DNA from 3 places in the Streptomyces sp. 3330 genome. Region 3 is predicted to be linked to each of the others. Evidence: riboswitches for the same ligand, from Rfam matches in the RefSeq annotation. Region 3 holds a riboswitch; each other region holds the start of a gene.
What was found. A riboswitch is a leader RNA that binds a small molecule or an ion and turns the genes downstream of it on or off. The one in region 3 is predicted to bind thiamine pyrophosphate.
Positions count from the first base shown of each region.

Region 1: linked by a shared signal. The riboswitch ahead of thiC (phosphomethylpyrimidine synthase ThiC) and the one ahead of J2X68_RS21680 (thiamine ABC transporter substrate-binding protein) in region 3 are both predicted to bind thiamine pyrophosphate.
Region 2: linked by a shared signal. The riboswitch ahead of thiO (glycine oxidase ThiO) and the one ahead of J2X68_RS21680 (thiamine ABC transporter substrate-binding protein) in region 3 are both predicted to bind thiamine pyrophosphate.

Region 1 covers NZ_JAVDVA010000010.1:92,483-102,417, forward strand. The annotation lists gene J2X68_RS18580 (IclR family transcriptional regulator C-terminal domain-containing protein) at 1-817, shown strand, start outside; gene J2X68_RS18585 (SsgA family sporulation/cell division regulator) at 918-1,364, shown strand; gene J2X68_RS18590 (YibE/F family protein) at 1,539-2,840, opposite strand; TPP riboswitch at 3,711-3,900, shown strand; gene thiC (phosphomethylpyrimidine synthase ThiC) at 3,893-5,719, shown strand; gene J2X68_RS18600 (VWA domain-containing protein) at 5,985-7,520, shown strand; gene J2X68_RS18605 (hypothetical protein) at 7,809-8,684, opposite strand; gene J2X68_RS18610 (metallophosphoesterase) at 8,900-9,935, opposite strand, start outside.
Region 2 covers NZ_JAVDVA010000001.1:7,385-17,319, reverse strand. The annotation lists gene pknB (Stk1 family PASTA domain-containing Ser/Thr kinase) at 1-870, opposite strand, end outside; gene J2X68_RS00085 (thiazole synthase) at 1,009-1,803, opposite strand; gene thiS (sulfur carrier protein ThiS) at 1,807-2,007, opposite strand; gene thiO (glycine oxidase ThiO) at 2,076-3,242, opposite strand; TPP riboswitch at 3,240-3,350, opposite strand; gene J2X68_RS00070 (hypothetical protein) at 3,403-3,753, shown strand; gene J2X68_RS00065 (FAD-dependent oxidoreductase) at 3,786-5,033, shown strand; gene J2X68_RS00060 (Rv2175c family DNA-binding protein) at 5,093-5,458, shown strand; gene thiE (thiamine phosphate synthase) at 5,536-6,183, shown strand; gene metF (methylenetetrahydrofolate reductase [NAD(P)H]) at 6,343-7,266, shown strand; gene J2X68_RS00045 (hypothetical protein) at 7,323-8,348, shown strand; gene J2X68_RS00040 (NAD(P)/FAD-dependent oxidoreductase) at 8,404-9,876, opposite strand; gene J2X68_RS00035 (DUF4126 domain-containing protein) at 9,915-9,935, opposite strand, start outside.
Region 3 covers NZ_JAVDVA010000012.1:209,138-219,072, forward strand. The annotation lists gene pyrH (UMP kinase) at 1-458, shown strand, start outside; gene frr (ribosome recycling factor) at 632-1,189, shown strand; gene J2X68_RS21665 (phosphatidate cytidylyltransferase) at 1,189-2,370, shown strand; gene J2X68_RS21670 (hypothetical protein) at 2,906-3,532, shown strand; gene rlmN (23S rRNA (adenine(2503)-C(2))-methyltransferase RlmN) at 3,702-4,808, shown strand; TPP riboswitch at 4,871-4,976, shown strand; gene J2X68_RS21680 (thiamine ABC transporter substrate-binding protein) at 5,069-6,145, shown strand; gene J2X68_RS21685 (iron ABC transporter permease) at 6,121-7,791, shown strand; gene J2X68_RS21690 (ABC transporter ATP-binding protein) at 7,792-8,811, shown strand; gene J2X68_RS21695 (LAETG motif-containing sortase-dependent surface protein) at 8,920-9,642, opposite strand; gene J2X68_RS21700 (LOG family protein) at 9,805-9,935, opposite strand, start outside.

The DNA.
Region 1 (9,935 bases), on a different contig from region 3:
ACGGCCGCGGTCCGCCGCACCCCCGCTGCAACGCCCGCCGAACCCGACCACCCCCGAGGATCCGCACCCCGCCGTCACCCTGATCGGCTCCGTCCAACGCGCCATGCGGCTGCTGGAGTCCGTCGCGGAGCACGAGTACGGGGCGCCGGCCAAACAGCTCGCCCGGGAGACCGGGCTCGCGCTGCCCACCGCCTACCACCTGCTGCGCACCCTCGTGCACGAGGGCTATCTGCGCCGGGACAGGGGGCTGTTCTTCCTCGGTGAGGCGGCGGAGCGGCTCGGCAGGAGCGGAGCCGCGCAGAAACGTCGCAGCACGGTCGCCGACACCCTCGCCCAGTGGCGCGATTCGATCGGTGTCCCCGTGTACTACGCCAGGTACCGCGACGGCGAGATCGAGATCATGTGCGTGTCCGACACCCCGGGCAATCCGGCGGTCGAGGAGTGGGCCGACTTCGGCGAGACCGGACACGCGCACGCCATCGGCCAGTGTCTGCTCTCCCAGCTCGACGAGGACGCCCGCCGCGATCATCTGGAGCGCTATCCCGCCGAATCGATCACGCCGTACACCGTGCGTGACAATCACGCTCTGTTGCGACGCCTGGAGCGGATGCGGCGGATGGAACCGGTCGTCGAGCGGCAGGAGTACGCGCTGGGCACGGTGTGCGCCGCCGTCCCGATCACCGTGGGCACCACGGCGTCCACGATGGCGATCTCCCTGCCCGCCCATCACGCCGACCGTCTGCTGCCGGCGGCTCGGCAACTACAGAGCGAGATCGGCCGGCTGCTGGGATCGCTGGCGATCTCTATCAGTATCTGAAAACTCACTCCTTGTGATCTGTTGTGCACGTTCAGCAAGATGCGTGCAGTGTCAGAAGGTCCATTCCCGGCCAGTCGGCGGCAAATGACGGGGTAAGGCGATGCGCGAGTCCGTACAGGCAGTACAGGCAGAGGTCATGATGAGCTTCCTCGTGTCCGAGGAGCTCTCGTTCCGCATTCCGGTGGAGCTGGGTTACGAGTCGTGCGATCCCTACGCCGTGCGCCTCACCTTCCATCTGCCCGGTGATGCCCCGGTGACCTGGGCTTTCGGGCGCGAGCTGCTCATCGACGGGGTGGGCAGACCGTGCGGCGAAGGGGACGTCCGTGTCTCGCCGGTGGATCCCGATGTGCTGGGGGAGGTTCTGATCCGGCTTCAGGTCGGCGGCGACCAGGCGCTGTTCCGCTCCTCGACAGCCCCGCTCGTGGCGTTCCTCGACCGCACCGACAAGCTGGTCCCCTTGGGCCAGGAGGGTGCTCTCGCCGATTTCGACGCGCATCTGGACGAGGCGTTGGACCGGATCCTGGCGGAGGAACAGAGCGCCGGCTGACATGCACGGGAAGCGAGCGGTGGCGAAACGCGCGGCGGTGGATGCTTCGGCGCGGTCACTGGTGTGCAGTAACGCTTCTTCATGGGGTGGGGCGGGCGCGCCACGGCCTTGCCGGGAGAGGTGAGGCGTGCGCCCGAGTCGGCCCGCGCGGGCGCCACCCGGGCGTCCTCCCCTTCAGCGCTTGCGCCGCCTGCCCCGTCCGCCCCGGGCCGGTGCGCTGCCCGCGACCGCGGCCCCCGCCGAGGCCGCTGGGACGGCTTCCTGAGCCGTCACGGGTGCCTTTCCTGACCCCGGCCGGTCGGCGGAGACCACCAGGGCCGCCAGGGCCGTCGTGACGGGCACGGAGGCGACCAGACCGATCGAGCCCACCAGGGTGCGGACGATCTCCTCGGCGACCAGTTCGCTGTTGGCGACCGCGCCCACACTGCTCTGCGCGATCGAGAAGAGCAGCAGCAGCGGCAGCGCGGCACCGGCGTAGGCGAGGACGAGCGTGTTGACCACGGACGCGATGTGGTCGCGGCCGATGCGGATGCCGGCCCGGTACAGACCCCGCCAGCCCATCGCGGGGTTGGCCTCGTGCAGCTCCCAGACCGCCGAGGTCTGCGTGACCGTCACGTCGTCGAGCACGCCGAGAGAGCCGATGATGATGCCGGCCAGCAGCAGACCGCTCATGTCGATCGACGGGTACAGGCCGTGGATCAGACCGGTGTTGTCGTCCGTGTTCCCGGTGAGCGCGGCCCAGTCGATGAACAGCGAGCCGAGGACGCCGATCAGCAGCAGCGAGATCAGCGTGCCGAGCACCGCGACGGAGGTGCGGGCCGAGAGCCCGTGACAGAGGTACAGCGCGATCAGCATGATGGCGCTCGACCCCACCACCGCCACGACCAGCGGGTTCGACCCCTGGAGGATCGCGGGCAGGACGAAGAAGTTCAGCACCATGAAGCTGATGGCCAGCGCGACCAGCGCCATGACGCCCCTCAGCCGCCCGACGACCACGACGGCGACCGCGAAGATGATGGCCAGGACCGCCATGGGAATGCGACGGTTCACGTCGGTGACCGAGTACTGGAGGTCCTTCGGCGCGGAGGGTTCGTAGGCCACCACGACCTTCTCGCCCTGCTCCAACTGCCGTGTCTGGTCGGGCTGGACGATCTCGGTGAACGTACGGCCCTTGTCGTCGCCCGTGTCCACCCGGATCGTGGCGCGCTTGCAGGTACCGCTCGCCTGCTGCTGCGCGGAGGAGCCCTCGGCGGTGGAGGTGTCGCCGGTGGGGGTGTCGCCCGAGGCGTTGACCGACGCGCAGCTCACGCTCACGACCTTGGTGACCGTGGCCTGCTGGGTCTGCCGGTCGAAGCCGACTCCGGTGCGCTCGTGCGCCGGGGCTCCCCCGGGCCACAGCACCACGAGTCCCACCAGTACCGCGGCCCCGAACGGGATGAGGATGGCCGCGATGACCTTGCGCAGGTGCTGGGACACCGGGGCGGCAGGGCCGTGGCTGTGACTGTGCCCGTGGGAGTGCCCGTGCCCGCCGTCAGAGCCGGATCCGGAGTCCGAACCGGGTGCGGGCCCGTCGCCCGGACCATGACCAGGTCCGTCACCCGGACCGTGGCCGTGACCGCCGCCGTGGCCCCCGCCGGTGCCGCTCCCGGCGCCACCGTCGTGACCGTGCCCATGACGGTGTTCGTGGGCAGCGTCGTATCCGTCACCAAAGCCTGGACCAGGGACGGGAGCAGAGCCGGAGCCGGGTCCACGTTCAGGGTGAGGGAACGAGTCAGGACGCGGGCCAGGGCCAGGACGAGGGCCGGAACCGCGGTCAGGGCCGTACTCCTGGCGAAGGGCGGGTCCGTCCGAGTAGCCCCGGCCGTCTCCGTATCCCTGGCTGTTCCCGTAACCCGGGTCGGTCCCGGCCCCCTGCCCCTGCCCCTGCCCGCTGCTTCCGTATCCCTGCCCCTGCCCGTCCTGATGTCCGCTACCGGGCACGGGCCCTGCCCCGGGGCGCGGGCGTTCGCTCGAGCCGGGTGCCTGACCGCTGGGGGTGCCGACGGTGCCGGCGGTGCCGACGCGTCGCAGTCCGCCGAGCCCACCGGCGTAGCCCGGCCCACGGTCGGGGTTACGGGGCTGGTCGTGACCGCTGTTGAAGTCACGGTCGCCTCTGGGGCCGCTTTCGGAACCGCTTCCAGAACCGATTCCGGAGCCATTGCCGGGACCACCGGCGGCGCCCGGTCGGCGGGGCGGCTCGGGCGGCGGATACGGGGGCTGGTGTGTCGTGGTCACCGACCGATCATCGCAAGAACGACAGGGGCCCTCTGTTCACCGCGCCAGAAAGGACGCTAGCGTGGAGCCAACCTTTGCACACGCGGGAGCTCGGAGCACCGGGCTGAGAGGGCGCTGACCTCCGTCTTCGCGATGTTTCACGTGGAACGTCTCTCGAATCGAGTGATGTTTCACATGAAACGTCGGCAGGCGGTAGCCGCTGCGTCGACCGCCGAACCTGTTACCGGGTAATGCCGGCGTAGGGAGTAGGTCTCATGACCAACAAGGACGCACGCACGCCTGCCTTCACGCAGAACGCGACCAGCGACAGCACGGTCGACGGGAACGACACGGAGGCCGGGAAGTCCATCGGCTGGCACAAGGGGTACGTCGAGGGCGCTCGCCCCGATCTACGTGTGCCGGTTCGTCAGGTGCATCTCACCAACGGGCAGTCGGTCACCCTGTACGACACCTCCGGCCCGTACACCGATCCGCTCGTCGAGACCGACGTCCGCAGGGGCCTGTCGCCCCTGCGCGAGAACTGGATCATCGCCCGCGGCGACACCGAGGAGTACGCCGGCCGGCCGGTGCGCCCCGAGGACGACGGCATCAAGCACACCTCACCGCGCGGCGGTCTGCGTAACCTCGACGCCGTCTTCCCGGGGCGGCCGCGCCTGCCGCGCCGCGGGCGGGACGGCGAGGCGGTCACCCAGCTCGCGTATGCGCGCCGGGGGGAGATCACACCCGAGATGGAGTTCGTGGCCATCCGGGAGAACGTTTCTCCCGAGGTCGTCCGCGAGGAGATCGCGGCGGGCCGCGCCGTCCTGCCGGCCAACGTCAACCACCCGGAGATCGAGCCGATGATCATCGGCAAGCGGTTCCTGGTGAAGGTCAACGCCAACATCGGCAACTCGGCGGTGACGTCCTCCATCGAGGAGGAGGTCGACAAGATGACCTGGGCGACCCGTTGGGGTGCCGACACGGTCATGGACCTCTCGACCGGCCGCAACATCCACACGACCCGTGAGTGGGTGCTGCGCAACTCCCCCGTCCCCATCGGCACGGTGCCGCTGTACCAGGCGCTGGAGAAGGTCGACGGCCGGGCCGAGGAACTGACCTGGGAGATCTACAAGGACACCGTCATCGAGCAGGCCGAGCAGGGCGTGGACTACATGACGGTCCACGCCGGCGTCCGCCTGCCGTACGTCCCGCTCACGGCCCATCGCAAGACCGGCATCGTGTCGCGGGGCGGCTCGATCATGGCGGCCTGGTGCCTCGCCCACCACAAGGAGTCGTTCCTCTACGAGAACTTCGAGGAACTCTGCGAGATCCTCGCCGCCTACGACGTCACGTACTCGCTGGGCGACGGGTTGCGTCCGGGCTCCATCGCGGACGCCAACGACGCGGCGCAGTTCGCGGAGTTGAGGACCCTCGGGGAACTCAACCGGATCGCGAAGCGTTTCCATGTTCAGACGATGATCGAGGGCCCGGGACACGTCCCGATGCACAAGATCAAGGAGAACATCGACCTTCAGCAGGAGATCTGTGATGAAGCTCCGTTCTATACGCTCGGCCCACTGACGACGGACGTCGCGCCGGCGTACGACCACATCACCTCCGGCATCGGCGCCGCGATGATCGCCTGGTGGGGCACGGCCATGCTCTGCTACGTCACGCCCAAGGAACACCTGGGCCTGCCCAACCGCGACGACGTCAAGACCGGCGTGATCACCTACAAGATCGCCGCCCACGCGGCCGACCTCGCCAAGGGGCACCCCGGCGCTCAGGAATGGGACGACGCGCTGTCGGACGCCCGCTTCGAGTTCCGCTGGGAGGACCAGTTCAACCTCGCCCTCGATCCGGACACGGCACGGGAGTTCCACGACGAGACGCTCCCGGCGGAGCCGGCGAAGACGGCCCACTTCTGCTCGATGTGCGGGCCGAAGTTCTGCTCGATGAAGATCAGCCAGAGCATCAACGAGCGGTTCGGCGCCGGGGCGGCCGAGGGGGCTTCGGCGGAGGAGATCGCCGAGGGCATGCTGGAGAAGTCGAGGGAGTTCGCGGCGAGCGGGAACCGGGTGTACCTGCCGCTGGCTGACTGACGTACGCGGACCGGCGCTGTCCTCGAGGTCCGACCCCTGGGGACGGCGCCGCCACCGTGTCGGCATGGCCGCTCCCGGGGGAGGCGCTTCGGAGGGGCCCGAGCGAGGTGCAGGCCGAGCGCCGGGGTGATGCCCGCGGAGGCCGCCTCACGCCGGCACCGGTCGCTGCGCCGCGGCCCGACGGCACGCTCTTCGCGGTCGTCCAGGAGGAAAGTGTCGTGCTCGTTCGGTTGCCTCAGGGCGTCCGCTCGGCAGACTGGCCTGCATGACAGCGCGATCCCTGAGCAAGGGTGCCAATCTGCCGGTCGACGTACCGGACGTACGGATCGAACTCAGCTGGGCCGAGGGGGCCGGTGGGCCGGACATCGACGCCTCGGCGCTGCTGCTGGCGCAGGACGGACGGGTGCGCGACGACGGGGACTTCGTCTTCTACAACCAGCCGCAGCACACGTCCGGCGCCGTTCGCCACCTCGGCAAGCGGAGCGAAGGCGGTATCTCGACCGACACCGTCCAGGTGGAGCTGGGCTCGCTGGAGAGCGCCATCACGCGGGTGGTGCTGTGCGCGTCGGCGGACGGCGGCACCTTCGGACAGGTGACCGGCCTGACGTTGAGACTGCTGGGCGGGGACGGGGGCTCCGAAGTGGCCCGCTTCGAGATGCAGGCCGACACCGAGACGGCGTTCATCGCCGGTGAGCTGTACCTGCGCGAGGGGCGCTGGAAGTTCCGGGCGGTCGGGCAGGGGTACGCCTCCGGGCTCGCGGGGGTGGCGACGGACTTCGGGATCACGGTGGACGACGAGCCGGAGCAGACCCTCGTCCCACCGAACCGCCCGGCGGCCGTCCCACCGAACCGCCCGGCGGCCGTCCCACCGAACCGCCCGGCGGGCACCTCGTGGCCCGTCCCTCCGGCTGCGGTCACCCCGCCGCCGACCGCTCCGCCGACCGCTCCGCCGACCGCTCCACCGACCGTCACCCCGCCGCCGCCCGCCCCGCCGACGATCACCCCACCGGCCACCGGCCCGTCGTCCGGTCCCCGGCTGACCAAGGGGGAGGAGCGGCTTCCCGTCGACATGCGCAAGCGGTTGTCGCTGCGCAAGGAGCAGGTCGCCGTCAGCCTGAGCAAGCGGGGGGCGGTGGGGATCAGCGCGCGGGTCGTGCTCGTCCTCGACGCCTCGGGGTCCATGGCGTTCCTGTACTCACGGGGTGTGGTGGCGGACGTCGTGGAGCGCATGGCGGCGGTGGCCGCAGAACTCGACGACGACGGCGAGATGCAGGCCTGGACCTTCGCCAGTGATGCCGCCCGCCTTCCCGACCTGCGGTTGGGCGAGCTCCCCGAGTGGCTGCGGCTGCATGTGCGGGTGGGCGAGATCAGCCTGTTCCGGCGGAGCAAGAAGCCCCGCAAGGGGATGGAGCCGGGCCAGGTCGACATGCGCTCGGTCGGCATCCAGAACGAGGAACAGAAGGCGATTGCCCAGGTCAGAGCGTTTGTCCGGGAGAATCCGGCGGCAGCCCCGACCTTGGTGCTGTTCTTCTCCGACGGCGGGGTCTACCGCGACGCGGCGATCGAGCGGGAACTGCGGGCGGCGGTCGAGGAGCCGATCTTCTGGCAGTTCGTGGGACTCGGCCGGTCCAACTACGGGGTCCTGGAACGGTTCGACACGCTGCCCGGACGCCGCGTCGACAACGTCGGGTTCTTCTCCGTGGACGACATCAGCACGCTTCCGGACCAGGAGTTGTACGACCGGCTGCTGTCCGAGTTCCCCAGCTGGGTCACCGCGGCCGGCCGGGCGGGCATCCTCTGACCGGAGGACGGGGCAGTCGAGGACAGGGCCACCGGGCCACCGGAAGACGGGACGAACAATTCCAGGTCGCTGACCGGCAGTTCCGGTCTCTGACCGGATGGCCGGATGGCCGGACGGACGCTTCGGACCACGGGTCGGCCCCCGGCGACCTCGGTCCGCGCTGGGCGGCACGCCGAGCACCGCGGGGCAGCACGGAACCGTGGGGCGGCTCTCCGCGAGAGCCGTCCGGCGCCCGGCGTACGGCTTGCGCTCCCCTCGGCGGGGTCGGCGGGGGCGCAAGCCGAGCGCCTAGTCCGGCTGGTGGTCCGGGCCGCCGAAGTCCGGGCTGGTGTAGTCCGGACTGCTGAAGCTCGGGCGCGGGCCGGTCGAGCGGCCGTCGTCCGGGCTGCTGAAGCCCGGGCGGTCGTAGCCGATCTTCGGAAGGCGGCCGGTGGGGGCCGGTGGCGCCGGGTCGGCGTGCAGGGCGGCCGCCGTGCCGGGGTCGGCGAGGGCCTCCTGGAGAAACGGCAGAATGCCGCGTTCCAGCAGGGCGTCTCGCCAGGCTTCCCTGGCCTGGTCGACCTCCTCGCTCAGTTCGCCGTACGGTCCGGCCTCCAGGGAGGGCCGGTTGCGCAGGGCGGTGAGCAGCAGCGCGACGGTGGCGACGAGCATCGCGGCCACGGCCACCGCCCCGAACGTCCAGCCGGCGGTGACCATGGTCCGGGCGAACCCCTGCTCGGGGTCGAGCACCCTGAGGAGGTAGCCGACGAGCAGGAAGATCACCGCGGCGGTTCCGGCCAGGACGGGGGTGAGGACGGCGGCGACGGCGCCCGCCCCGGCGGCTTCGGCGGCCTGGGCCGCCTCCCCCATGGTGGTGGCGAGCCCCATCGCGGCCGCGCCCGGCTCCGCGGAGCCGGTCTCGGACGCGGACGACGGGGTGGACGGCGCCGGGTGGCGCAGTTCTTCACGGACCTTCACGTAGTGCTGGTACTCGGCCGCCGCGGCCACCGTGATGAGTGCGGAGGCGTTGAGCGCCATCGTGCGCAGTTGTTCGGGGTTGAGCCGCTGTCCGACCGCGGCCAGTTCCGGGTGGTGTGGGGCGGAGCGCAGCGCCTCGTCGAGGATCCGCTCGTACTCCTGGCGGTCCTCGCTGTTCAGGTGCTGCGGAACGCTGTTCATCTGCATCCCCCGATGCTCCGTAGGGCTTGGGGCTCGCATGCCAACGAGCCGTCGGGCAGAAACGGAGGGGAGCCTGCTACGGATAACCCGATGGTAGAGCGGCGACGGCCCGGGGTGACAGGGGGTTTGCCGAAATTGGCCCCTGGCCTGCGCCGCCGCCGAAGGGTCCTCGGTGGGGTACTTCCGCCCCCGGAGCTGCCCGGGAAGTGCCCGGGGAATACTCAGCTCTCCAGGGGCAGTTGCTGGACCAGCAGTTTTCCGGCCATCGTCACGCCGCCGTCCATCGCGATGGCCAGCCCGTCGGCGTAGACGTGCGGTCCCTCGACGTGCGGACCGCCGTTGTCCTCGCCGTCCTCGGAGCCGACTTCGCCCAGCAGGTAGGGAATCGGGCTGTGGCCGTGAACGATGCGGGTGCCGCCATACGTATCGAGCAGGGAGCGTACGGCGTCGGCGCCGCCCTCGTCGCGGAAGGAGAAGCGCTTGGTGAACTTGCGGAACAGGTCCCAGACCTCATCCGCGTCGTTGCGCGTGATCGTCTCGCGGACGGTGTCGTTGACCGCCTCGATCGAGTCGCCGTAGTCGAGGTAGGCCGTGGTGTCGGAGTGCACGAGCAGGTGACCGTCGACCTCCTCGACCGCGTCGAGGCGGGACATCCACTGGAGGTGGTGGTCCTGGAGACGGTCCATGTCGTACTTCTGGCCGCCGTTGAGCAGCCAGGCCGCCTGGAAGGTGGCGGTGCCGGCGCCGGAGTTGACGGGCGTGTCGCCGAAGCGCTTGGCGCCGAGCAGGAGCAGTTCGTGGTTGCCCATCAGGGCCTTGCAGTACCCGCCGGCCGCGGCGGCCTCGGCGGACAGCCGCATGACGAGGTCGATGACGCCGATGCCGTCCGGGCCGCGGTCGGTGAAGTCACCGAGGAACCACAGCCGGGCGGTTCCCGCGCACCAGCTCCCCGCGGAGTCGACCAGGCCCTTCTCCTGCAGCGCGGCCACCAGTTCGTCGAGGTAGCCGTGCACGTCGCCGACGACGAACAGCGGTCCCGGGCCGGTCGTGGGCGCCGGGGCCTGGACGGCCGCCGGGTCCACGGTCACCTGGAGGGTGTCGCCGCGCCGGCTGATGACGGGCAGGTCGCGCTGGGTGGGCGTGTAGCCGTCCGGGTGCTCCAGCGGCTCTTCGAGAGGCGGCGCGGCGTTGCCCGGTTCTGTTCCGGGGTCGTACGGACCGGTCTCGTGGACGTACGCGGGCACCCGGAAGTCGCGC
Region 2 (9,935 bases), on a different contig from region 3:
CGGCATCGCGTCCAGCTGCTCCTCGGTGAGCGGAGCGCGCGCCTCCCGTGCCTGCCCGAGCAGCGCCACGGCGTCGTACGGCCGGACCTCGGGGGTGCGGGCGGTGGCCGACGCCACCAGCTCGTCCAGCTCGTACGGCATCCCGGGGACGAGGGCGGACGGCGGCGGGACGTCCTCGTGGAGGTGCTTGTAGAGCACGATCGCGGGGGAGTCGCCGTCGTGGGGTTTCTCACCGGTGAGCATCTCGTAGAGCACCACCCCGCACGCGTACACGTCGACGCGGGGGTCGGCGGCGCCCGGCTGCTCGATCTGCTCGGGGGCGAGATAGGCGACCGTGCCGAGCACGGCCCCCGTGGTGCTGGTCACCGTGTCGACGGACCGCACCAGACCGAAGTCCGCGACCTTGACCCGCCCGTCGTCCCCTATCAGCACGTTCTCGGGCTTCATGTCCCGGTGCACGAACCCGGCCCGGTGCGCGGCGCCGAGCGCGGCCAGCACGGGCTCCAGGATGTCGAGCGCGGCTCGCGGCTGGAGCGCGCCGCGCTCCCGCAGCACGTCACGCAGCGTGCAGCCGGCGATGTACTCCATGGCCAGATAGACGTACGACCCGTCGGCGCCCTGATCGAACACCTGGACGACATTCGGGTGCGCGAGCCGGGCGACCGACTTCGCCTCCCGGATGAACCGATCGACGAACGCCCCGTCGGCGGCGAGCGCCGGGTGCATCACCTTGAGCGCGAGCACGCGGTCCAGGCGGGTGTCCACGGCCCGGTAGACCGTGGCCATCCCGCCGACCGCGATCCGCGCCTCTACGCGATACCGGCCGTCGAGCAGTTGCCCGACCAGAGGGTCCTGAAGGGTCGTGTCCACGCAGGTGAGTCTACGAGCCGCCGCTGACACCTCCGCCGGTTCCGCCGGGATCGCAGCGCGACTGGAGCCGACCTGTGACGCAACCCACGGGTCCCGCGACCCCCGTATCCGAAGACCGGACGGTAGCCGCGCGGGCGGTCAGAACGCCGGGCGCTCGGGGTCCAGCACGGCCCGGCCCTCCACCGGCGAGGACGCCTGCGCGAAGTACCGGGGCGGCATCCGTCCGGCCAGCCGGGCCAGCCTTCCCGCCTCGACGCCGGCCCGCATGGCCGACGCCATCCGCTCGGGCTCCCTCGCCCGCGTCACCGCCGACGCCAGCATCACCCCCGCACACCCCAGCTCCATCGCCAGTGCCACGTCCGACGCGGTGCCCGCGCCCGCGTCCAGGATCACCGGCACGCGCGCGTGCTCGACGATCAGCTGGAAGTTGTGCGGGTTGCGGATGCCCAGACCGGAGCCGATCGGCGAGCCCAGCGGCATCACCGCCGCGCAGCCCACGTCCTCCAGCTTCCGGGCCAGGACCGGATCGTCGTTCGTGTACGGCAGCACCGTGAAGCCGTCGTCCACCAGCGTCTCCGCCGCCTCCAGCAGCTCGATCGGGTCCGGCAGCAGGGTGCGCTCGTCGGCGATGACCTCCAGCTTGATCAGATCGGTGCCCAGCGCCTCCCGCGCCAGCCGGGCGGTCAGCACGGCCTCCCCGGCGGTGAAACAGCCCGCCGTGTTCGGCAGCACCCGGATGCCGAGCCGCTCCAGCACCGACAGCACGGAACCGTGCACCGAGGGGTCCACCCGGCGCATCGCGACCGTGGTCAGCTCGGTCCCGGACGCCACCAGCGCCCGCTCCAGCACGTCCAGGCTGGGCGCACCCCCCGTGCCCATGATCAGCCGGGACGAGAAGGACCTGCCGCCGAGGACGAAGGGATCGTCGGCCATGGCTCAGCCCCCCTGCACCGCGGTGAGCACTTCCACCCGGTCACCGTCGCGCAGTGCCGTGGACGGCCACTGCGCGCGCGGGACGACGGTCTCGTTGAGCGCGGCGGCCACCCCGGAGGGCGCCGGCGTCAGGGACCGTACGACGCTGTCGAGGGCCGTGCCGGCGGCGAACTCGCGCCGCTCCCCGTTCACCGAGACGTGCACGTGGGCGTCCACCCGGACGTGCCGCGGGCCGTCGTCCCGGGTGTTCTCCTGCGTGTTCCCCTGGGCGTTCATGCGGGCTGCTCCGAGAGTGCGGCGGCGCCGAAGCGCCGGGGTGTGAAGGGGCGGGCCTCGTCCGGGAGCTCCCCGGTGGCCAGGGCGTGCGCCATCGCGTCACCCGTCACCGGCGTCAGCAGCACGCCGTTGCGGTAGTGGCCGGTGGCCAGCAGCAGCCCGGCGAGGTCCGTCGGCCCGAGCAGCGGCGCGTTGTCCGGGGAGCCGGGCCGCAGCCCCGCGCGCGTCTCCGTGAGCGGCAGCTCGGTGATCCCCGGGACCAGCTCATGGGCGTCGCGCAGCAACTCGTACACGCCCCCCGCCGTCACCGTGGTGTCCCAGCCCAGCTCCTCGCTGGTCGCGCCGACGACCAGCTCGCCGTTCTCCCGGGGGACGAGGTAGACCTGGCTGCCGCGCACCACGGCCCGCACGGTCCGGCTCAGGAACGGGGCGTACCGCGGCGGCACGGCCAGCCGCAGCACCTGGCCCTTCACCGGCCGCACGGGAGGCAGGACGTCCTGCGGCACCCCCGCGAGCCGTCCGCTCAGGCTGCCGCCCGCGAGCACCACCTGCCCCGCCTCCAGGGCCGTGCCGTCCGCCGTGACGGCCCCGGTGGCGCGCCCGCCCGCGACCGACAGCCGCTCGGCCCGCGCCCGGTGGAAGACCACCCCGGCCCGCTCGCACGCGGCCACCAGCGCCCCGGTCAGCCGCCGCGGGTCGATCTGGTGGTCGCCGTCGACCCGCAGCCCGCCCCGCACCCCCGGTGCCAGCAGCGGCTCCAGACGCCGGCACTCGCGCCCGGACAGCCACTCCGACTCCAGCCCCGACTGCTGCTGAAGGGCGTGCAGTTCCCGCAGATGGGCGCGGTCGTCGGAGTCCAGCGCGACCGCGAGCGTGCCGCAGCGCCGGTAGCCCAGATCGTGCCCGGTCAGCTCCGTCAGCTCGGCCGCGAAGTCCGGATAGCGGCGGGCGGAGGCCAGGTTGAGGCCGAGCAGGGTCTGCTCGCCGTGGTGCAGTTCCGTGACGGCGGCCAGCATCCCGGCCGCCACCTGGGCGGCCCCGCCGCCCGGTGCCGGGTCGAGGACCGCCGTGGCGAAGCCCCGCTGCGCGGCCCGCCAGGCCGTGACCAGGCCGATGATCCCGCCCCCGATGACGAGGACGTCTGACGTACGTGAAGACGACATGGGCGTCCAGCCCCTCCCTTCGCCGGCATGACCCGGATCAGGTTCGACGGTCGGAGGCCGCCAGCCTCCCTCTCAGCCCGGTGCGTCCGGACTCCCGCGTGTGCTCTACGTTGGCCACCCTAGCCCGTGCTCCGGCGCCTCTGTAAGGGAGCCTTTCGTCATGCCCCGCTCGTTGGACGGCCTCGTCCTCGCGCCCGTCGCCGACCAGGCCCCGGGCCAGGTCGGCACCCGCACCCGCTTCACGTACCACGAACGCGGCGGCGCGATCTGGGCGGAGTACGCCGGCGGCGACGTCGTACGCGGGCATCTGGTGGGTACCCGCGAAGGAGACCGGCTCGACTTCCGGTACGTACAGCTCAAGCACGACGGGACGACGTCCTCGGGGCGCTGCGTCTCGACGGTCGTGGAGCTCGCGGACGGACGGGTGCGGCTCGAGGAGAGCTGGGCGTGGGAGTCGCAGGAGGGCAGCGGCACCAGCGTTGTGGAGCAGGTCACGACGCACGACGGCTGACTGACGTTTCGTCAGCCGCCTAAGGTGATCAGGTGAGCGAGCAGAGGCAGGAACAGGGCGGCCCGGCCGGACGGCGCGTGGTGGTCGTCGGCGCGGGCATGGCCGGGGTGCAGACGGCCGTGGCGCTGCGGGAACAGGGCTTCGACGGCACGGTGACGCTGATCGGAGCGGAGCCCCACCAGCCCTACGACCGGCCCCCGCTGTCCAAGGCCGTCCTGCTCGGCAACGCCGAGGGCTCCGCCTTCGACGTCGACTTCGAGGGCCTCGGCATCGAGCTGGTGCTCGGCCGCGAGGTCGACGGCCTGCGCCCCGCCGACCACGAGCTGGACACCGAGGCCGGACCCGTCCCCTACGACGTGCTGGTCCTCGCCACCGGCGCCGAACCGATCCGGCTGCCCGGCGCCGAGGGCGTGCCCGGCGTGCATCTGCTGCGCACCCTGGACGACGCCGAGCGGCTGCGGCCCGTGCTCGCCCGGCAGCACGACGTCGTGGTCGTCGGCGCCGGCTGGATCGGCGCCGAGTTCGCCACGGCCGCGCGCGAGGCCGGCTGCGCGGTCACCGTGGTCGAGGCCGCCGACCGGCCGCTGGCCGGGGCGCTGCCCGCCGAGGTCGCCGCCCCCATGGCCGCCTGGTACGCCGACAGCGGCGTCGATCTGCGCACCCGCGCGCGCGTGGAGCGCGTCGAGCCCGGTGCGGTCGTCCTGGACGACGGCACCCGGCTGCCCGCCGGCGCCGTCGTCGTGGGCATCGGCGCCCGCCCCGCCACCGCCTGGCTGGCCGGCTCCGGCGTCACGCTCGGCGCCCACGGCGAGGTCGTGGCCGACGCCCAGCTGCGGACCTCGGTGCCCGATGTGTACGCGGTCGGCGACTGCGCCTCCTTCCCCTCGGGCCGGTACGGCGAGCGACTCCTCGTGCACCACTGGGACAACGCCCTCCAGGGACCGCGCACGGTCGCGGCGAACATCGTCGGCGCCGCCACCGACGAACCCCTGGCCGTCTACGACCCGGTCCCGTACTTCTGGTCCGAGCAGTTCGGCCGCTTCGTCCAGTACGCCGGACACCATGCCGACGCCGACCGCGTCCTGTGGCGCGGCGACCCGGCGGGACCGGCCTGGTCGGTGTGCTGGCTGCGCGACGACCGGCTGGTCGCCCTGCTGGCCGTGGGCCGGGCGCGCGACCTCGCCCAGGGAAAGCGGCTGATCCAGGCGGGCACACCCATGAACCCACGGCTCCTCGCGGACCCGGCGAGGCCCCTGAAGGCCGCGACGGCGGCGGTCTGACCGCCTGGTCGGACCGGCCCGGTTTCCGACTGTCAGCGGCAGATGGCAGGCTTGTTCCCGTGACCGAGATTGACGCAAAGACCGATGCTCTCGTCCCCGCCTGGCTCACCGTGCCCGACATCGCGGACATGATGGATGTCGACGTGATCCGCGTCCGGCAGCTGATCAAGGACGGCCAGCTCATCGCCGTGCGCCGAGGCGAGAACCGCGCGCTGCACATCCCCGCCGCCTTCATCGACGGGGACAAGGTGGTCAAGGGCCTGGTCGGGACCCTGACCCTGCTGCGGGACGACGGCTTCACGGACGAAGAGATGCTCGAGTGGCTCTTCACCCCCGACCCGAGCCTGCCCGGCACCCCCGCGCAGGCCCTGAGCGAGAATCGCGGCACGGAGGTGAAGCGCCGCGCCCAGGCGCTCGCCGTCTGACCCGCGCAGCCGAACCGACACACCCGGCGTACGGGGGCGCCCGCTCCCGTACGCCATCGCCCCGGGGGGACTTTCCCATGCCTGACACCGCCCGTACCGGCCTGGCCGACGCCCGGCTGTACCTCTGCACGGACGCGCGCACCCGCCAGGGCGACCTCCCGGAGTTCCTGGACGCGGTCCTGGCGGGCGGCGTCGACATCGTCCAGTTGCGCGACAAGGGCGTCGAGGCGGCCGAGGAGCTGGAGCACCTCGAGGTGTTCGCCGACGCCTGCGCGCGGCACGGCAGGCTGCTCGCCGTCAACGACCGCGCGGACGTCGCGCACGCGGCGGCGGCCGGCGTGCTCCACCTCGGACAGGGCGACCTGCCGGTCCCCGCGGCCCGCGCGATCCTGGGCGAGGACGTGCTCATCGGCCGCTCCACGCACACGGAGGCGGAAGCCGAGGCGGCTGCCGTCCAGGAGGGCGTCGACTACTTCTGCACCGGCCCCTGCTGGCCCACCCCGACCAAGCCCGGCCGGCCAGCCCCCGGCCTCGGCCTGGTCCGGCACACGGCCGCCCTCGGCACCGGCCGGCCCTGGTTCGCCATCGGCGGCATCGACCTCGGCAACCTGGACGAGGTACTGGCGGCGGGCGCCCGCCGGGTCGTCGTCGTCCGGGCGATCACGGAGGCGGACGACCCGGGTGCCGCGGCGGCGGAGTTCGCGAAGCGGCTCCGCGAGGCGTGAATCGGCTCCGCGAGACGTGATCCCGCCGTCCCGGCCGGTCGTGCGGAGGCGGCCGGGGAATCTGGTACGGCTGTCCAAGGGGTGGACAACAAGTCGACAAAGCGGGCAAATTTCCCGCATCGGGTTGGGGGACCGCCCACCCCTGACTAACCTGCGGGTATGGCCCTCGGAACCGCATCCACCAGGACGGACCGCGCGCGTACCGTGCGCGACATCCTGGCGACCGGCAAGAAGACGTACTCGTTCGAGTTCTACGCGCCGAAGACGCCCAAGGGTGAGCGAAGCCTGTGGAACGCGCTGCGCCGGGTCGAGGCCGTCGCCCCCGACTTCGTCTCGGTGACGTACGGCGCCGGCGGCTCCACCCGGGCGACCACGGTCAAGGAGACCCAGCAGATCGTCGTCGACACCACCCTCACGCCGGTCGCGCACCTCACCGCCGTGGACCACTCCATCGCCGAGCTGCGCAACATCATCGGCCAGTACGCCGACGCCGGGATCCGCAACATGCTCGCCGTGCGCGGCGATCCGCCCGGCGACCCCATGGGCTCGTGGGTACCGCACCCCCAGGGCCTGACGTACGCCGCCGAACTCGTCCGGCTCATCAAGGAGTCGGGCGACTTCTGCGTGGGCGTCGCCGCCTTCCCCGAGATGCACCCGCGCTCCGAGGACTGGGACACGGACGTCGCGCACTTCGTGGACAAGTGCCGGGCCGGCGCCGACTACGCCATCACGCAGATGTTCTTCGAGCCCGAGTCGTATCTGCGGCTGCGCGACCGCGTCGAGGCGGCCGGTTGTGTGACTCCGGTCATTCCCGAGGTCCTGCCGGTGACGAGTGTGAAGATGCTGGAGAGCCTGCCCAAGCTCAGCAACGCGCACTTCCCCGCCGCCCTGAAAGAGCGGATCCTCACAGCCAAAGACGATCCGGCCGCTGTACGCTCCATTGGCATCGACTTCGCCACGGAGTTCTGCGCACGGCTGCTGGCCGAGGGAGTGCCCGGACTGCACTTCATCACGCTCAACAACTCCACGGCGACGCTGGAAATCTACGAGAACCTGGGCCTGCACCATCCCCCGCAGGCCTAGACCGGCCGCTTGCACATACGACACACTGCGTAGCGGCCACTGGGAGAGGGGCGTACATGGGCTGGACGGTCCTCTACATCGCGTTCGGCATTGTCGCGCTGTGGCTGCTCGGCGAGGTTCTGCTGCAGTACAAGGCGCGGCTGCGCTGGCGGCTGCTGGCCTTCGTCGGCTTCCTCGGCGTCGTCATCGGTGTCCTGATCCCGTCGGTCGTCGTCATCGCGCTGGGCGCCGCCGCCTTCGCGGTCGGCCAGACCTACGTGACGCTGTCGTTCCGGCGCGGCTTCGCCGAGGGCTGGGCCTTCCGGCGCGGGGACGCCGAAGCGGAGGGTGAGGAAGGGACCACCGCCAAGCGTCGCCGCGGCAAGGCCGAACGCAAGGACCCGACGCTCGAGGTCTCCGGTCTGGAGGCCGGCGAGGCCGCCTTCGGCTCCGACCCGCGCTACGGCGCCGACGACACGGCGTTCGGCCAGGAAGGCAACGCCTTCGGCGACAAGAGCGCCTTCGGCGACGACGAGTACGACCGCGACGACGTCTTCACGCCCGCGGCCCGCGGCACGGATCCCTCCGCCGCCGAGACCACGTCCGTGTACGAGCCGCAGCCCCTGCCCGACGACACCGGCTCCTACGGCATATACAGCGACACCGCCTACGCGGCCAACGGCCAGGCCCAGTCGCAGGATCAGCCCCAGGACCAGTACGCGACGGCGGCCCAGGGCGCGGACCAGAACTACGGCTACGACACGTACGCCGGGTACCACCAGCAGCAGTACGGCTACGACGCCACCGGTGAGCAGCAGTACGCGGCCTACTCCGACCCGTACATCGGCACCCAGACCTACGGCGGCGGCTCCTACGACGCCGGCTACGGCCAGCAGCAGTACGGGCAACAGGGCTACGGCCAGGACCAGTACGGCGCCGGCGGCTACGGGGAGACCCCGGCCGGCGGCGTCTGGGTGCCGCAGCAGCGCAACACCGACGACCCGCTGGGCGGCGGCGAACTCCCGCCCGAGCAGCAGCAGTACCCGTACCAGGGCGACGGCCGGCAGCAGGGCACCGGCTACGACGAGCAGTACCGGTTCTGACGGCCGCTTCGCCGCGGGCGTGCCTCCCGCCACAGGCACCGGGAACCTCGGTGGCTCACTGCGAGCCGCGGAACTGCGGTCCCTCCACGATCAGTCCGGACACCAGCGCGCCCGACATGCCCGCGTGCGGCAGTCCGCCGCCCGGGTGCGACCAGCCGCCGACCGTGAACAGCCCTTGCAGGCGCGTGGAGTTGGCGGGATGCAGCAGTCGCCCCCCGGCCGCGGCCAGTGCCGGCGCCGGGACCGCCCCGCCCGCCGCGCCCGTCTCCCGCGCGATGTCGGCGGGGGTGCGCACCTCTCGCCACAGGACGCGGTCGCGCAGACCGGGGACGGCCCGCTCGGCGGCGGCGACCAGCGCGTCCACGTGTGCGTCGTCGATCTCCGCGCCCGCCGGGACCACCGCACCGAGCGTGATCGCCTCGTGGCCGCCGTCCGGGACCAGGGCCGGGTCGTCGGGCCGCAGGACCGTCACCGTGGGCCGCGCGGGCACCGACGGCGTCACGCCGAAGAGGCTCTCCAGCTCGCCGTCACGGTCCGCGGAATGCACCACCGTCCGGTGCGCGGTCCCCTCCGGCCGGGCGCCCCGCAGCGCGAGCAGCACGGTCAGCCGGCTCGGCAGGCCCTGCTGAGGGGCGACCTCGCCGTCCGCGCGGGCGGGCAGACCGGCCGCGCCGCCGGGAGCGACCACGAAGTCCGCCTCCCGCACCTCGCCGCCGGCGAGTTCCACGCCCGCCGCGCGGCCGTCCTTCTCCAGGATCCGGGTGACCTCGGCGCCGAAGACGAACTCCACCCGGCGGGCCAGACACCGCTCGTGGACCGCGCGGGCCAGCTCCCGCATCCCCCCGCGCACGTACCAGGTGCCGAAGGCGTGCTCCATGTACGGCAGCACGGCCGCGCTCGCCGGGGCGACCCGTGGATCCAGGCCGTACGCGAGCGCGTGGCCGTCGAGCAGCGCGGCGAGCCGGGGGTCACGGAGCTCCCAGGCGCCGATCTCGGCGAGAGTGCCCGCCCGGCGGGTGCGCAGCAGGCGCTTGTGCGGGACCGCCGGGTAGGGCTCGCGGTCGGCCAGCACCGACCAGTCGTCCCACAGGGGCTCCTCCAGGAGCGGACGCCGGGTGCGGTCCCAGGCCTCCCGGGCCCGGACCAGGAAGTCGCCCCAGCGCTGCCCGGCCGGCGCCCCGAGCGCCCCGTCCAGCGCCGCGACGACCCCCGCGCGCGAGGCGTTCGGCAGGGCCACCTCGGTGCCGTCCGCGAAGACGTGCCGTGCGGACGGATCGACCTGGACCAGCTCGACGCAGGCCTCCAGCGGCTCCTTGCCGGTCTTGACGAAGAGGTCGCGGTAGACGGCGGGGAGGGGCAGCAGGCCGGGACCGGTGTCGAAGCCGAACCCGTCCCGCTCGAAGCGGCGCACCGCACCGCCGTACGTCTGCGTCCGCTCGTACACCGTCACCCGGTGGCCCGCGACGGCCAGCCGGGCGGCCGCCGCCAGCGCGCCCATCCCGGCGCCGATCACCGCAATCCCTGCCATGCCCGCGACTTTATCGGCCGCCACCGACAGTCACGCCGTCAGCCCGGCGGAGGCGGCCA
Region 3 (9,935 bases):
AGAAGGAGGGCATCGACAGCCGCGTGCAGACCGCCATCACCATGGGCCAGGTCGCCGAGCCGTACATCCCGCTGCGTGCCGTGCGGCACCTGGAGAAGGGCCGCGTGGTCATCTTCGGTGCCGGTATGGGCATGCCGTACTTCTCCACCGACACCACCGCCGCCCAGCGCGCCCTGGAGATCGACGCCGAGGCGCTGCTGATGGGCAAGAACGGCGTGGACGGCGTCTACGACTCCGACCCGAAGACCAACCCGGCGGCCGTCAAGTTCGACGCCCTCGGGTACGGCGAGGTCATCACCCGCGACCTCAAGGTCGCCGACATGACCGCGATCACGCTGTGCCGCGACAACAAGCTCCCGATTCTCGTCTTCGAGCTTCTGACCGAGGGCAATATCGCTCGCGCCGTCAAGGGTGAGAAGATCGGCACGCTTGTGGGTGAGCAAGGCAGCCGGGCCTGACCGGTGGAACCCCGGTCTCGTACGACAACACCTGACCGGGCGACGGACCCTGGTCGGGGGATGGACAATGTCCTGCCGGTCGGGAACCGTGCAGGAAGAAGACGCGACGCAGCCGGCCGCCGCCTCCGCAAGGAACCGGAGCCGGGCCTACTCAAGACACGCAGGAGCAAGTGGTGATCGAAGAGACCCTCCTCGAGGCCGAGGAGAAGATGGAGAAGGCCGTCGTGGTCGCCAAGGAGGACTTCGCCGCGATCCGCACCGGCCGTGCGCACCCGGCGATGTTCAACAAGATCGTTGCCGACTACTACGGCGCACCGACGCCGATCAACCAGTTGGCCTCGTTCTCCGTGCCGGAGCCGCGCATGGCGGTCGTGACCCCGTTCGACAAGAGCGCGCTGCGCAACATCGAGCAGGCGATCCGCGACTCCGACCTGGGCGTCAACCCGAGCAACGACGGCAACATCATCCGAGTGGTGTTCCCCGAGCTGACCGAGGAGCGCCGCCGCGACTACATCAAGGTCGCCAAGGGCAAGGGTGAGGACGCCAAGGTCTCCATCCGCGCCGTCCGCCGCAAGGCCAAGGACGCGATCGACAAGCTGATCAAGGACGGCGAGGTCGGCGAGGACGAGGGCCGCCGTGCGGAGAAGGAGCTCGACGACACCACCGCGAAGTACGTCGCGCAGGTGGACGAGCTCCTGAAGCACAAGGAAGCGGAGCTGCTCGAGGTCTGATGAACGACTCTTCCTGGGGCTCACCGCCACACGCCGGGTCGCGGGCCGGGTACTGGGGGCCCGTCGACCAGGGGCCTGTCCAGGGGGCCGCCCCGGCGGGTCCCGCGTACGATGCGCCTGAGGCGCAGCAGACTCGCCCCATGCCCATCGTCCCCGACGTACCCGCGCACGGCGGAAACCAGGATGACGACCGGGGGGCCGCTCGGTCGGGCGGCCCCCTGTCCCCGGACCTGCCCTACGGCACCCAGCCGTACGGCGCCACCGCCCACGGCCACGACACACCGTCGGCACAGCCCCACGCGGCGGTGCCGCAGAATCCGGAGCCCATGCCCGACGCCTCTCACCCGGCGCCCGCACCCCAGAAGAAGAGTGCGGGCCGAGACCTGGGCGCGGCCATAGGGGTCGGGGTCGGGCTCGGTGTGGTGATCATCGCGTCGCTGTTCGTCGTCAAGGCCGTGTTCATCGGCGTGATAGCGATCGCCGTGGTCGTCGGTCTGTGGGAGCTGACCAGCAGGCTCCAGGAGCGCAAGGGCATCAAGGCGCCGCTCGTGCCGCTCGCGGTCGGCGGTGCGGCGATGGTCGTCGCCGGATACGCCCGGGGTCCCGAGGGCGCGTGGGTCGCCATGGCCCTCACCGCGCTCGCGGTGCTGGTCTGGCGGATGACCGAACCGCCCGAGGGCTACCTCAAGGACGTCACCGCCGGCGTCTTCGCGGCTTTCTACGTCCCGTTCCTGGCCACGTTCGTCGCCCTGATGCTCACCGCCGACGACGGGGCGTTCCGCGTCATGACGTTCCTGGTCCTGACGGTCGTCAGCGACACGGGCGCGTACGCCGTCGGGTGGCGCTTCGGCAAGACCAAACTCGCTCCGCGCATCAGCCCGGGCAAGACCCGCGAGGGCCTGCTCGGCGCGGTGTCGTTCGCGATGGTCGCCGGCGCGCTGCTGATGCAGTTCGTGATCGACGACGGCACCTGGTGGCAGGGCCTGCTCCTCGGCCTCGCCGTCGCCGCCAGCGCCACGCTCGGCGACCTCGGCGAGTCCATGATCAAGCGGGACCTGGGCATCAAGGACATGGGCACGCTGCTCCCGGGCCACGGGGGCATCATGGACCGCCTCGACTCGCTGCTGCCCACGGCTCCCGTGGTGTGGCTGCTGCTCGTCCTGTTCGTGGGCTCCGGCTGACCCACACCGCACCACCGGCTCACGCGGGCCCCCTCCCTGTGCGTACGGGGAGGGGGCCCGCTGTGTTGTGCAGTACGGGGCAGCACGGGGCTGGAATGCGCGGAGCTCGGGCCGCCGGGAGGTCAGTACTCGACTCTGCGCCGGAGCGGGCCGCGTCCGAGATCGCGGCGTATCTCGGATCTGAGCGTCTGCAGGGCTTCCGCGTAGGAATTCGAGGCCTGCATGTACTCCGGGCTGTGTGCGTCGTGTCCGGCCGCGACGGCATTGCGTTTGCTCCGCAACGTGATGAACAAGTCGTTGGCCATGTGGACGACCGGTTCCGGCGCCAGCAGGATGAGGCGACGGCCGGGGTCGATCGGACGAGACCCTCCGGGCGGGTGCGCATGCGGAAGCCGGTCCCACCGTCCGCCATCGCCGGTCGCCGCTGCTGAGAACCGAACGTGTGCGGCCACGGCGTGGCCGGATCGCCCCCTTGTGCACCCTTCGTGTACGTGTCACACAGTTCGGAGGCGGGACCTGGGGGAGGGAGCACTGCATGTCGGTGTTGGGTGGTTATCCGGTGGGGCCGTCGGCCTGGGCCGTCGAGCGGTTCGGGCGGCATGCCGGCGCACTGGCCGCTGCGGTCCCGGTGCAACTGGCCAAGGCGCACGGGAAGGCTCATGCCGCGCATCTCGCTGCGGGGTTGAAGAAGCGGAGTCCGTACGGTGTCGCCCTTGCGGGAGTGGTGCGCGAGAACCTCGCGGAAACGGCGCGGGAGCTGGGGGAAGCCGTGCGCGACGTGCGCGGATACGAGTACGCGGTGATCAACGATCACGCGCTCTTCCCCTTCCGGTACGCGGACAGGCCGAGGCCTCTGGACCGGGCCCGGTTGCCGGCCAACGCGTCGCCCACTCGGCACCGGCTGCTCCGGGCGCACGGACCGCAGCCTCCGGAAGCCCTGTTCGACATCGGCGAGGACCTGGCGACCGAGGAGTACCTGGGGCTGCACGAGACGTTCGAGGAGCTGGGGGCTTCCACCAGGCTGGTCTGCGTGTTCTTCACGGCCGACGCCGAGAACGGCATCCATGCCATCCACTGGGGGGACTCCCACCTCGAACCCGACCGCACCTTCACCTGGCCCTACAGGGAACAGCTTCAGGTCGCTCCCATGCAGCTGGAGTGAGGGGCGGTGACGCCGCTGCCTGGGCGTGGCCGGTCGGGGCCGACTGAGTCCCGGGCCGTCCCCGGGCCGTGCGAGGCCGACCAACGCTGACAGGGGATGCCCAAGGGTGACCACCCCCACCCCCCTCTGGCCTGGGCCCCCGGCGATGATCTGCCACACTGGTCGTGTTATGCCTGCACCCGGAGAACTCACTTTCGTCGCCCCCCGCGGAGCCAAGAAGCCGCCGCGGCATCTCGCCGACCTCTCGCCCGCCGAGCGGAAGGAGGTCGTGGCGGAGATCGGGGAGAAGCCCTTCCGTGCCAAGCAGCTGTCGCAGCACTACTTCGCGCGGTACGCGCACGACCCGGCGGAGTGGACCGACATCCCCGCCGGCGCCCGCGAGAAGCTGCGTGAGGCGCTGCTGCCGGATCTGATGTCGGTCGTGCGGCACCTGTCGACGGACCAGGGGACCACCCGTAAGACGCTGTGGCGGCTGTTCGACGGCACGCTCGTCGAGTCGGTGCTGATGCGCTACCCGGACCGGGTGACCATGTGCATCAGCTCGCAGGCCGGATGCGGGATGAACTGCCCGTTCTGCGCGACCGGGCAGGCGGGGCTGGACCGCAATCTGTCCACCGCCGAGATCGTGCACCAGATCGTCGACGGGATGCGCGCCCTGCGGGACGGGGACGTGCCCGGCGGGCCCGCCAGGCTCTCCAACATCGTCTTCATGGGGATGGGCGAGCCGCTCGCCAACTACAAGCGGGTCGTCGGCGCCATCCGCGCGCTCACCGACCCGGCTCCGGACGGGCTCGGGCTGTCGCAGCGCGGCATCACCGTGTCGACGGTCGGCCTGGTGCCGGCCATCCACCGGTTCTCCGACGAGGGCTTCAAGTGCCGGCTCGCGATCTCCCTGCACGCGCCGGACGACGAGCTGCGCGACACGCTCGTCCCCGTGAACACGCGGTGGAAGGTGCGCGAGGTGCTCGACGCCGGATTCGAGTACACCGAGCGGTCCGGGCGCCGGCTGTCCATCGAGTACGCGCTGATCCGCGACATCAACGACCAGGCCTGGCGTGGGGACCGGCTCGGGCGGCTGCTGCGCGGCAAGCCCGTGCACGTCAACCTCATCCCGCTGAACCCGACCCCGGGTTCGAAGTGGACGGCCTCCCGGCCCGAGGACGAGAAGGCGTTCGTCGAGGCGATCGCCGCGCACGGCGTGCCCGTCACCGTCCGGGACACCCGAGGCCAGGAGATCGACGGGGCGTGCGGTCAGCTCGCGGCCACCGAGCGGTAGTCTGACTCCCGGTATCAGGTATGACGTATCGGGTACCAGTACGTCCGTATCAGTACATCTTCATATTCCGACAGGGGAGCGCCACAGCGCTGAGAGTGCGGGAGAGTCCGCAGACCCTCTGAACCTTGCCCAGGTCATTCTGGGTAGGAAGTTCGGTCATCACTCAAGCTGTTGCGCCCTGCCCGGGGTGCCGGCGGAACCTTCCGCGGGCCCCCGGGCAGGGCCGCGTCTCTTCCTGGTCAACCCCAGGAGGAAATCCAGTGCACACCAGGACGTTCGTGGCCGCGGCCGTCGGTCTCGGCCTCGTCACGCTGTCCGCCTGCGGATCGTCGGACGACGGCGGTTCGGCGGCGAGCTCCAAGACCGTCACCCTCGTCAGCCACGATTCGTGGGCCGTCTCCAAGAGCGTGCTCGCGGACTTCGAGAAGAAGTCCGGCTACCGGGTGAAGGTCCTCAAGGACGGCGACGCCGGGCAGGCCGTCAACAAGGCGATCCTCACCAAGGACAACCCGCAGGGCGACGTCTTCTTCGGCGTCGACAACACGCTGCTGTCGCGCGCCCTGGACAACGGGCTGTTCCAGTCGTACGAGGCGAAGGGCGCGGACCAGGTCCTGCCCGCCTACCGGGCCGACCAGAAGAAGCACCGGGTCACGCCCGTCGACACCGGCGACGTGTGCGTCAACTACGACAAGGCGTACTTCACCGCGCACAAGCTGGCCCCGCCCGCCTCCTTCGACGATCTCGTGAAGCCCGCGTACAAGAACCTGCTGGTCACCGAGAACGCCGCCACCTCCTCGCCCGGGCTCGGCTTCCTGCTGGCCACGGCCGCCGCGTACGGCGACGGAGGCTGGGCCGACTACTGGAAGAAGCTGAAGGCCAACGGCGTGAAGGTCGTCGACGGCTGGGAGCAGGCCTACAACGAGGAGTTCTCCGGGTCCGCCGGCGGGAAGAAGGCGGGCGCCGACCGGCCGCTGGTCGTCTCGTACGCCTCCTCGCCGCCCGCCGAGGTGATCTACGGCGACCCCAAGCCGTCGACCGCCCCGACCGGCGTCTCCACCGGCACCTGCTTCCGCCAGGTCGAGTACGCGGGCCTGCTGAGCAACGCCGCCAACCCCGAGGGCGGCAAGGCGCTCCTGGACTTCCTGCTCACCGAGGAGTTCCAGCAGGACATGCCGCTCAACATGTTCGTCTACCCGGTGCGGGAGGGGGCCGCGGTCCCGGCCGAGTTCACGAAGTACGGGCCGCAGGCGAAGGACCCCGAGACGCTCGACCCGGCGAAGATCGCCGACAACCGTGACGACTGGGTCAAGTCATGGACCTCGCTCGTACTGAAGTGACCGCGCGCGCGGCCCGCGCGGGGAACGCGACACGGCTCGGGCTCATGGCCCTGCCCGTCGCGTTCTTCGCGGTCTTCTTCGCCTACCCGGTCGCCGCGATCGTCGCCCGGGGGCTCGGCTCCGACGGGGGCCGGCACGTCGGCCGGCTGTGGGACGTGCTCGCGCAGTCCGACATCCGGCACGTCCTGTGGTTCACCACCTGGCAGGCGCTGGCCTCCACCGCGCTCACGCTCCTGATCGCGCTGCCCGCCGCGTACGTCTTCGCCCGCCTGGAGTTCCCGGGCAAGCAGGTGCTGCGCGCCGTCGTCACCGTGCCGTTCGTGCTGCCGACGGTCGTCGTCGGCACGGCGTTCCTGGCGCTCGTCGGGCGCGGCGGGCTGCTCGACGACCTGTGGGGCGTACGACTGGACACCACGGTGTGGGCGATCCTGCTCGCGCACGTCTTCTTCAACTACGCGGTCGTCGTACGGACCGTGGGCGGGCTGTGGTCGCAGCTCGACCCCCGGCAGGAGGAGGCGGCGCGCATGCTCGGCGCCTCCCGCCTGACGGCGTGGCGCACGGTCACCCTGCCCGCCCTCGGGCCGGCCGTCGCGGCCGCCGCGCTGATGGTCTTCCTCTTCACCTTCACCTCCTTCGGCGTGGTGCAGATCCTCGGCGGCCCCACCTTCTCCACCCTGGAGGTGGAGATCTACCGGCAGACCTCCGAGATCTTCGACCTGTCCACGGCCGCCGTCCTCACGATCGTGCAGTTCGTGGCCGTCGGCGCGATCCTCGCCGTGCACGCCCGGACCGTGCGCGGGCGGGAGACCGCGCTGCGGCTGGTGGACGCGTCGGTGACGGCGCGGCGGCCGCGCGGCGCCGGGCAGTGGGCGCTGCTCGCCGGAGTGCTCGGCACGATCGCCGTGCTGCTGGTGCTGCCGCTGGCGGTGCTGGCGCAGCGCTCGTTCGACGCGCCGGACTTCGCCTACTACCGGGCGCTGACCGGAGACGACAGCAATGTCTTCCTGGTCCCGCCGATCGACGCGATCGGCAACTCGCTGGAGTACGCGGGCGCCGCGACCGCGATCGCCGTGCTGGTCGGCGGGCTGGCCGCGGCCGCGCTCACCCGGCGGGACGCCGGACGGCTGGTCCGCGGCTTCGACGCGCTGCTGATGCTGCCGCTGGGCGTCTCCGCGGTGACCGTCGGCTTCGGGTTCCTGATCGCGCTCGACGAGCCTCCGCTGGACCTGCGCGGCACGTGGATCCTGGTGCCGCTCGCGCAGGCGCTGGTCGGTGTCCCCTTCGTCGTGCGGACCATGCTGCCGGTGCTGCGGGCGGTGGACCAACGGCTGCGGGAGGCCGCGGCCGTGCTGGGGGCCTCACCGTGGCGGGTGTGGCGCGAGGTCGATCTGCCGATGGTGTGGCGGGCGTTGCTCGTCGCGGCCGGGTTCGCCTTCGCGGTGTCGCTGGGGGAGTTCGGGGCGACGGTGTTCATCGCGCGGCCCGACAACCCGACCCTCCCGGTCGCCGTGGCGCGGTTGCTGGGGCGGGCCGGTGAGCTCAACTACGGCCAGGCGATGGCCCTTTCGACGATTCTGATGGTGGTGTGCGTGGTGGCCCTGCTGGTGCTGGAGCGACTGCGGACCGACCGGACGGGGGAGTTGTAGATGCTGCTGGAACTGGAGCGCGCCACCGTGCGGTTCGGGGGAAGGCCCGTGCTCGACGCCGTCGATCTCGCGGTCGCCGAGCACCAGGTGGTGTGCGTGCTCGGGCCGAGCGGCAGCGGCAAGTCGACGCTGCTGCGGGCGGTGGCCGGGCTCCAGCCGCTGGACGCCGGGCGGGTGCTGCTCGACGGACGCGACCAGGCGAACGTGCCCGCGCACAAACGGGAACTCGGCCTGATGTTCCAGGACCATCAGCTGTTCCCGCAGCGGGACGTGGGCGGCAACGTGGCCTTCGGACTGCGGATGCGCGGTATGCCCAGGATCCGGCAGGGCGAGCGGGTGGCGGAACTGCTCGACCTGGTCGGGCTCCCGGGTGCGGCGGGCCGGGCGGTGACCTCGCTCTCCGGCGGTGAACAGCAGCGGGTCGCGCTGGCACGGGCCCTCGCGCCGCGCCCCCGGCTGCTGATGCTCGACGAGCCGCTGGGTCAGCTCGACCGGTCGCTGCGGGAGCGCCTGGTCGTGGAACTCCGGGAACTGTTCGGCCGGTTGGGGACGACCGTGCTCGCGGTCACCCATGACCAGGGCGAGGCCTTCGCGCTCGCCGACCGGGTCGTGGTGATGCGGGACGGGCGGATCGCCCAGTCCGGTTCACCGCTGGAGGTGTGGCAGCGGCCGGCGGACGCGTTCGTCGCGCGGTTCCTCGGCTTCGACAACGTGGTGGAGGCGACCGTCACGGAGGAGGCCGCGGTCACGCCGTGGGGCAAGGTGCCGGTGCCGGCCGGGTCGGCTCAGGGCGCGCGCACGCTGCTCGTCCGGCCCGCCGGTGTGCGCCTGGTGGGCGTGGACGAGGGACTGCGCTGCACGGTCGCCGCCCGCACCTTCCGTGGCACCCATGTCGCCGTGCACCTTCAGCCGCAGGGCGCGCCGAGGCTGGAGGCGGCGTGCACGCTGCGGGACGCGCCGGAGGTCGGGGCCGTGGTGGGGGTGTCCTTCGACGCGGCCGAGACCGTCGTACTGGACTGAGCTGCCGGTGAGGCCGAGTCCGGCCGGGAGGACGGGACATGCGGACGGCCCGCCCCGGAGAGGGGCGGGCCGTCCGCGTCCGTGCGTCGAGCCGGTCGGTCGTGCGGGTCAGCGGTTGCCGGACCCGCGGCGCCGCATACCGAAGAACACCGCACCACCGCCGACGGCGACCAGGACGGCCGCGATGCCGACGATCAGGCCGGTGTTGGAGCCGGCGCCGGTCTCGGCCAGGTTGGACTCCTGGGCCGCGGCCGACGGGGCGTTGCTCGCGGAAGGCGCGGGCGCGGCGCTGTCGCTCGTCGAGCCGGACGGCGACGGAGTGGTCGTCTCGGCCGGCGGCGCGGTGGTCGTGCTGTCCGACGGCGTCGAGGACGGCGTGGTGGACGGCGTGGTGGACGGGGTGGACGTGTCGTCGGCCTCGCAGGCCTTGGACGGGGTGGTCAGGTTGCCGGGGATGTCCTTGTCGACCAGGGTCTTCTTGCCCTTGACGGCCTTGACGTGGATCCGGTACTCGGCGTTCGGCTCCCAGGCCTCGGCGAACGAGACGGTCACACCGGCGAGCGAACCCTTGACGGTCTGAGCCGTTCCGACCTGCCTCAGGTCGCCGCCGTTGTTCTCCAGGAAGACGGTGATCTCGGCCGGGACGCCCGTGGGGTCCTTGTCGGTGACGGTGATGACGCCCTGGTCGCCCTCACAGGCGGCAGCGGCGGAGAACTCGCTGATGTCGCAGGCCAGCGCGGTACCGGCGGCGCTGAGCGCCAGGGCGGCGGAGGCGGCGGTGACACCGAGCATGCGCACCGAACGGGCTGCGGTACGGCGGGAAAGGGACACGTTTGTCCTTTACGGGAAGCGCAACTGCGGGGGGTGGAGGGGGAGATGGCGCCCCCGGTGAGCCGAGTGCGTCACCATCCCCAGCAGACTCACAGGTCTATAAGCGTTCCATAAGAAGTGTCAATGCGGGGACGCCTCCGGGCGGCTGGCTTTGCCCGCTTATTAACCACCGAGGCGTTTCAACGCCTCCGGCGCCTCCTCGATCCGGTCGACGAGGGCGATACGGGACTCCATCGACCGCTCCCGGGCGAGTGAACGCAAGAGCGGCCAGGCGGGCAGCCGTTGCGTCCAGT